2 regions of the Roseibium sp. 10G30-5 genome follow, and region 2 is predicted to be linked to the other one. Evidence: riboswitches for the same ligand, from Rfam matches in the RefSeq annotation. Region 2 holds a riboswitch; the other holds the start of a gene.
What was found. A riboswitch is a leader RNA that binds a small molecule or an ion and turns the genes downstream of it on or off. The one in region 2 is predicted to bind FMN.
Positions count from the first base shown of each region.

Region 1: another riboswitch for FMN. It lies ahead of AC0L7U_RS20100 (6,7-dimethyl-8-ribityllumazine synthase); the one in region 2 lies ahead of AC0L7U_RS03645 (DMT family transporter).

Region 1 is NZ_JBVVUH010000001.1:230,874-234,802, forward strand. It holds gene AC0L7U_RS20095 (ABC transporter ATP-binding protein) at 1-1,810, shown strand, start outside; FMN riboswitch at 1,957-2,094, shown strand; gene AC0L7U_RS20100 (6,7-dimethyl-8-ribityllumazine synthase) at 2,168-2,614, shown strand; gene AC0L7U_RS20105 (FGGY family carbohydrate kinase) at 2,684-3,929, opposite strand, start outside.
Region 2 is NZ_CM147918.1:708,435-712,363, forward strand. It holds gene AC0L7U_RS03630 (FliM/FliN family flagellar motor switch protein) at 1-38, opposite strand, end outside; gene lipB (lipoyl(octanoyl) transferase LipB) at 176-949, shown strand; gene AC0L7U_RS03640 (acylphosphatase) at 989-1,246, opposite strand; gene AC0L7U_RS03645 (DMT family transporter) at 1,291-2,160, opposite strand; FMN riboswitch at 2,298-2,468, opposite strand; gene AC0L7U_RS03650 (hypothetical protein) at 2,705-3,112, shown strand; gene folB (dihydroneopterin aldolase) at 3,282-3,701, shown strand; gene AC0L7U_RS03660 (hypothetical protein) at 3,838-3,929, shown strand, end outside.

The sequences.
Region 1 (3,929 bases), on a different replicon from region 2:
AGCATCTGCGTCACCGGTTCTCTCGGTCGAAAATCTGACGACCTCGTTCCGCACAGATGGCGAATGGAAATCCGTTGTTCGCGACGTTTCCTTTCAGGTCTTCCCCGGCGAAACCATGGCCATCGTGGGAGAAAGTGGCTCTGGCAAGAGTGTCACCTCCTTGTCGATCATGCGCCTTTTGCAAAGGGATACCAGCCGTGTTGAGGGCAAAGTCTACTTGCAGAACCGCGAGTTGCTTGGCCTGTCAGAGGCCGAGATCTGCAAGGTGCGCGGCGCCGATATCTCGATGATATTCCAGGAGCCGATGACGAGCCTCAATCCGCTTTTCACCATCGGCGACCAGATTTCCGAGGCTATCCGCTGTCACTCGGCGATTTCCAAAAAGGATGCGCGGCTGGAATCCATCCGCCTTCTGGAAAAGGTGCGCATTCCGTCAGCCGCTTCGCGGTTCGACGAATACCCGCACCGCTTTTCCGGCGGTATGCGGCAACGGGCAATGATTGCCATGGCGCTGGCCGCCAAGCCCAAGCTGCTCATTGCCGATGAGCCGACCACCGCCCTTGATGTGACAATTCAGGGTCAGATTCTCGATCTGATCAAGATGTTGCAGGAAGAGGAAGGCACATCGGTCCTGTTCATCACGCATGACATGGGTGTGGTGGCGGAAATCGCTGACCGGACCGTTGTGATGTTCCGTGGCGAGCAGATTGAAACCGGAAAGACCTCGGATATTTTCCGCCACAGCACACAGCCGTACACCCGGGCACTCTTGTCTGCTGTTCCGGTTCTGGGCTCCATGACCGGCTCCGAATTGCCGGCCCGGTTCCCGATGATGGACGTCATCACCGGCGAAATGGACAAGCCGCGGGAGATGCCTTCAACGGCTGCGACGGACAGTCGTCCGGTTCTGGAGGTCAAGAACCTGTGCAAGCGGTTCGACATTCATTCCGGTTTGATGTCGAAACTGAGCGGTCGGGTCCATGCGGTCGAAGATGTATCCTTCAACCTTCATGCGGGTGAAACACTGTCATTGGTGGGCGAATCCGGCTGCGGTAAATCCACGACTGGCCGTGCCATCATGCGCCTGATCGAACCCAACAGTGGGTCGGTCACTGTCAACGGCGAAGATGTTCTGGCGTTCAATGGCAAGGCCATGCGCAAGTTGCGCCAGTCGGTGCAGATGATCTTTCAGGATCCGTTCGCCAGCCTCAATCCGCGGATGACCGTGGGGGAGGCGATCGCCGAGCCGTATCTGGAACACAAGCTTGGCACTCGCAAACAGGCACAGGAGATGACGGCCGGCATGCTGGACCGGGTTGGGCTGTCTGCCGATATGGCACGACGGTATCCGCACGAATTTTCTGGCGGCCAGCGGCAGCGGATCTGTATTGCGCGGGCCCTGGCGCTGAAACCCAAGGTGATCATTGCCGATGAAAGTGTGTCGGCGCTGGATGTGTCGATCAAGGCGCAGGTCATCAATCTGATGCTGGACTTGCAGGAAAGCATGGGCATCGCCTTCCTGTTTATCTCGCATGACATGGCCGTGGTCGAGCGCGTCAGTCACCGGGTGGCGGTGATGTATCTGGGTCAGATCGTCGAGATCGGACCGCGCGACAAGGTTTTCAGCGACCCTCAGCATCCTTATACCCGCAAGCTCATGGAAGCGGTGCCTGTGCCCGACCCTGATCGATTGGGCATGAAGCGAAATGCCGATGTGGAAGAGCTGAAAAGCCCGATCCGCGCCGTGGATTTTGTGCAGGACAAGAAGGTTTACCGCGAAGTGGCGCAGGATCACTTCGTCATGACATGATGGCGTCTGCCAAGGTGTGGCGGGCCTTAACGCCTTGGCGCTTTTGATGAAGATAGGGGACGGTGGCGATACCGTCCCTTTTTCATGAACGCATTGTCCACCCTTTAAAAGAGGATTGTCTCTCCCCATTTTTCGGACTAGAAGAGATGTGTTCTCGGGGCGGGGTGAAATTCCCCACCGGCGGTTAAAGCCCGCGAGCGCTCTCCTGCCTTTGTGGCAGGGAGGTCAGCAGATCCGGTGAAATTCCGGGGCCGACGGTATAGTCCGGATGGAAGAGGACCAGCTTCGTTGCACCTTGTGTGCGGCGCGGCTTGTCGTGCTCTGGGACCTTGACTCATTTTTGCTGAAAGGTTCCGAATGTCTACTGAAAACTATTCCAACAAGAAAATCGCCTTCATCAAGGCCCGCTGGCATGCCGACATCGTCGACCGTGCACATGATGGCTTCGTCGAGGCTGCTGCAACCAAGCTGTCCGGCGCACAAGTCGTGACGTTTGACGTGCCGGGCGCATTTGAAATGCCGCTCCTTACCAAGAAGCTTGCAAAGACCGGTGACTATGATGCTGTTGTCGCTGCGGCTTTCGTCGTTGATGGCGGTATCTATCGCCATGACTTTGTCGCCGATGCCGTGGTTTCCGGGCTGATGAGTGTGCAACTTGAAACGGAAGTGCCGGTTTTCTCCGTGTCGCTGACGCCGCATAATTATCAGGAAACTCAGGTGCTGACCGATTTTTATCGCACGCACTTCATCACCAAGGGCAAGGAAGCCGCCGAAGCTGTCCGGCAGATTTTCGCGCTCGGTTGACGTCCTTCAGGGTGACCTGACGACATGAGGGCAGAGCGCGTCCTGCGCCCTGCCCCTTTTTGTGTGGTTTCAATGCGGTGTGGCGAGAAGATTGGCGACGCTTTGACGCCAGCGCTGCGACAGATTGACGGCCGCAGCGTGCTCTTCCTGCGCCGGAAAAAATGCCTTTCCGGTATCTTTTACAAGCGGGGCCGGGTGTCCGAGAGCCTCAAGTCCCATGGCCCAGACGCCGAAGGCCCCCACTTCTGCCTGTGCGCCACAGGTGACGGGCCGGTCCAGAATATCGGCCTGCAATTGCATCAGAAAGCCATTGGCAGATGCCCCGCCATCCGCCAGCAGCCCATCAAGCAGACGGCCGATGTCCTTTTCCATGGCGCGGAACACGTCAGCGATCTGTAAGGCGATGGCGTCAAAGGTAGCCCTTGCGATATGCGCCGGTGTGGTTGCGAGCGTCATGCCGCTGATGGTCCCGGTTGCGTAGTCATCCCAGTACGGTGCGCCCAAACCACTCAGGGCGGGAACGAAGGTGGTGCCTGCCGCATCGGGTACGGTTTGCGCCAGATCGGACAGCGCCTGTGCGTCTTGCAGGCCCAGCATGGTGGCGGCAAAGGCGGCGGCTTGTGCCGAGACAGTGATGTTGCCTTCAAGGGCGTAGGCGGTGCCGCGTGCATCTGTCCAGGCAATGGTGCTCGACAGACCATTGTGTGAAGTGATGCGCTCGGGTGTCAGCGTCATCAGTGAGGACCCGGTGCCATAGGTTGCCTTGACGAGACCGGGCGTGCGCACACCGTGCCCATAAAGCGCTGCGTGACTGTCGCCCATCATGGCGTGGATCGGTACGCCTTCGGGAAGTGCTGTCGTACCAGCCGACGTGTGGCCGAACAAGCTGTCGGAGGGCATTGGCGCAGGCAGGCAGGTTTCAGGCACCTCGAACAGATCGCAAAGCAGATCACTCCACTCAAGTCGGTTGATGTCGAAAAGCTGGGTGCGTGAGGCGTTGGAATGATCTGTCGCAAAAACTTTGCCGCCAGTCAGGCGATTTAACAGCCAGCTATCGATGGTTCCCGCCCGCAGACGTCCCGCATCTGCCAGCGCACGCGCGCCCTCAATAGAGCGCAAGACCCAGCCGAGTTTTGAGGCGGGAAACAGGGGGTTGATGGCAAGGCCGGTGGCCGCAAGCACATCGTCGCCTGCGCCCATCCTGCGCAGGGCTTCGCAGTCTGGCGCGGTGCGCCGACATTGCCACAGGATCGCCGGAGCAATTGGCTTGTTCGTGTCCGCATCCCAGACGACCAGCGTTTCGCGCTGACTGGCG
Region 2 (3,929 bases):
ACAGAAATATCGACACTGATTTCATCAAAGGTAGTCATTCGAGATTTCCGCCTATATGTGTGTCTTGTGCCAGCCACGCACATCTTGAGTGGCAAAGCCTAACACGCCTCGACAATCGAACAAATCCACAAGCGCTTCCAGCGCCCGAAACCGCACAAGTTAACGTATCAGACCCATGACGGATTCCCAACAGCCAGCCGCCCCTGCTGCCGCGCCAGCCAGCCCAGATCCGACCGTGTCCCGCCAGAATCGGGACAGCCTTGTCGTCGATTTCTTCCCGCGCATATCTGCGCCGCCGGTTGAATGGGCAATCTCGGACACGCCGGTCGATTATGATGTGGCCACCCGCCTGATGGAGGAGCGCGTGGCGCAGATCGCAGATGGAACTGCGTCGGAGCGCGTCTGGCTTCTGGAACACCCACCGCTTTATACGGCTGGCACAAGCGCCCATGATGAAGATCTGATCACCCCTGACCGCTTTCCTGTTTATCACACCGGTCGTGGCGGCCAGCACACCTATCATGGCCCCGGACAGCGCGTTGCCTATGTGATGCTCGATCTCAAGCGGCGACAACAGGACATTCGCGCCTTCATCTCAGCACTGGAAGCGTGGATTATCAATTCCCTGTGGGCCTATCATGTGCGCGGCGAGCGGCGCGAAGACCGTGTTGGCGTCTGGGTGCGTCGCCCAGATCGCGGCGCCACGGTTGAGGACAAAATCGCCGCGATCGGCATTCGCCTGCGCAAATGGGTCACATTTCACGGCATCAGCTTCAACGTCGATCCGGATCTGAGCCATTTTGGCGGCATTGTGCCTTGCGGCATTTCCGAACACGGCGTCACCAGCCTTGTCGACTTGGGATTACCCGTGACGATGGAAGACAATGATCTGGTGATGCGGGCAGAGTTTGAGAAGATCTTCGGCAAGACACATTCCGTCGACGTGTAACTCGCATGGCCCATCCAGGAGGCGTCACACCTGTGTATGTCAAACAGTCGCAAGGCGCTGAAATCCTGTGTCTGCCGGCTTGTCGGTTGTCTGCACCACGACATCTGACACACGAGCCAGTCGCGGGCCTTTACGCAACAACTCCAGCATGTCGTCGACAATAGCGGCCGGACCAGAAACAACCAGTTCCACTGTGCCATCCGCACGGTTGCGCACCCAGCCCTGAAGCTGGCGAGCCTCAGCCGCGTCCGCACACCAGTGCCCGATATCCGACCCCCTGTACCCGTCCGTGAACACGCACCTGCACGCACTTCAGATCGCCAGTTTCTGTCATCACGTCGTCATCCCGTGGCCTGTGCTGTCCGTTGCGCGTACCCAACATTTGCCTGCCGCTCACTGTTCATCACATAAAGCGACGCAGCGAGGATCATCAAGCTCCCCGGCCAGAAGGCCAGACTTGGAACATTGGCAAAGGCGATCCAACCACCGATCAGGTTCAACGGCAACTTCAGATGATCGAAAGGCTGGACATAGGCTGCATCAGCCTTTGAATAGGCCAGCGTCAGCAGATAGTTGGCCAGAAAGGTGAAAACACCGGCCACCACAATAATGGCAATAACAGATGCTGCCCACGGCACGACAAAGCCGCCACCGATAGCCACAACGGCGTTGGCAGGCGTCAATAGCAAAAGCAAGTAGGCGGTGATCGTGTCGGCGGGTTCATCCTGCGTCAGCCGTTTGGTCAATAGCGAGGCCGCTCCCCAGAACATCGCGGCCAGCAACGGCAACAGCGCCGCCCAACTGAAGCCCGCAGACCACGGCTGTAGAATGACCATCGCACCGGAAAACCCGAACGCGGTCGCGGCCCAGCGCTGCCAACGGATCGTTTCGCCCAATAACAACCACGCCCCGACAATAACGAAAAACGGCGAGGTCATAATCAAAGCGATGGCCTGCCAGATCGGCACCGACGACAGGCCAGCGCCCCAAAATTGCACACCCGCAACCGCAAACCCGACACGCAGGATATGCAAAACCGGATGACGGGTTTTCAACGACCGCAAACCGCGCCGCAGCACCCAGGGCGCAGAAAACAGAAACGCCAAGCCATATTGCCAGAAGACGACAGATGCTGACGGCAGCCCCAGAGTGCGGGTCGCAGCCTGAAGCGCGACATTCACCACAGAAAAGGCCGCGCCCGAAAGCACCATGAAAACCGCCGCTCGCACGATACGGGATTTGAAGACAGATTGTTCCACGAGCCCAGGACCTTTTGTCAAAGTCAGGGCGGGTCAAAGCACATGCAAAAGACGCCACTGACCAGGTTGTCAGCGCCCCCTCTACACGTGATTGCTCTCTTCCATCCGGACTGTCACCGTCGGCTTCGGACTTAAACCGAATCTGCTGACCTTTGCGACCCGCACCGGAAAATCCGGCAGACTGGTCGTAAAACGCTCGCGGGCTTCAGGAAACTCCTGTTACCGCCGGAGGGGAATTCCACCCCGCCCCGAGAACATTTCAGTATTACTGAAAGATTTCTAGCTGCATGCCACCCGGTGCGCAAGGGTCGTTTTTCAATGGGTTGGTTCAATTTTAAGTATTTAGAACAATCGTATTTTTATGTTCCTCAAATACACTGCACATGAACCGAGGTGGGGCCCTTTGTGATGTTGAAAAAAATTGCCGCGACGATCCTTCTGATGCTCGGCACCATTGTGGCCGCCCACGCCGATAAGGCCTTAGCAAAATGGCACGGTGAAAGGCTTCGAGCGCTATTGGATGGAAAATTCCGACGGCGCACGCTTTACCATCTGGTGCAATCACGATCCGGCAGAACGCGGCACCGTTGTAGCCATGCACCTGCCGGGTTACCCACTCTCGCCGAAAACACACGTCAGTTTTCAAATCGACGACCAGAACATCGGCTTCACGCCGGACAAGCATGGTAACATCCAGACCTCCTGCCCGACCTGCGCTGACAAGTTTGTCATGCTCTGGAATGCCTTGCGCCGAGGATACAGGGTCACTGTTCTGGTGGATGGCCATCTGGTCGAGACTTTCCCCTTGGGCGATGCAAGTCACGTTCTGGGCCGGGCACACGCGCAATGCAGGCCGGACTACTACAAGTCGGCGAATTTCTCCCGCTTCAATATCCACGACTGAACACGGCCGCTCTGGTCATGTGCAAATGAGCTGAGCAAGCCACTGGATTTTTGCGTAACGGAGGCTTAAATCGAGACGCACTCCCGCGCCCGGTATGCCCTGTCTGGTCCATGCAAGCCCCACAGATCTCAGGCCCCGGCGCGCAGACGCGAAGCCGCACCCTGCCAGCATGGGCAAGGTGCCCGGCGGCCAGACGGCCACCCTGCTCAGATCGGACTTTCTCATGGATGCCATTCACCTCAAAGACCTCGCCTTTTTCGCCTATCACGGCGTCCATGCCGAAGAGGCGCAACTCGGTCAGAGATTCATTGTCGATCTGACATGTTGGGCGGATCTGGAAAAGGCCAGTGTCAGTGACAACTATGACGACACCATCTGTTACGCCAGCTTGACACGCGCAATCGAGACGACCGTGACACAGACACGCTTCAATCTGATCGAGCGGCTGGCCGGAGCCATTCTGGAAACCGTCTTTGCCGCAGACGGGCGGATCATGAAAGCTCGAGTCCGGGTCCACAAACCCGGCGCGCCGCTGCCACTGTCCTCTGGCAATGTCAGCGTCGAGCTCACACGCAATCGCCCGCAATAGCAGCCTTCCCGCCGCAAAATTGCCTTTTTGACGAGACGTGACTTTTAGTCAAACAGCCCTACATCAAGGTCAAGGCTCCCTTCACGTCAGGCCCACGGACGGTTCCGAATTTGACGTGATCCAAGAAGATGAGGTCATGCCGATGCCCCCTAGTTCCCGCAAAGCACTGACACGTTCGCGTGTTCTGCCAACCCTCTCGCTGGCTCTCGCCTCGACCCTGTTCATCAG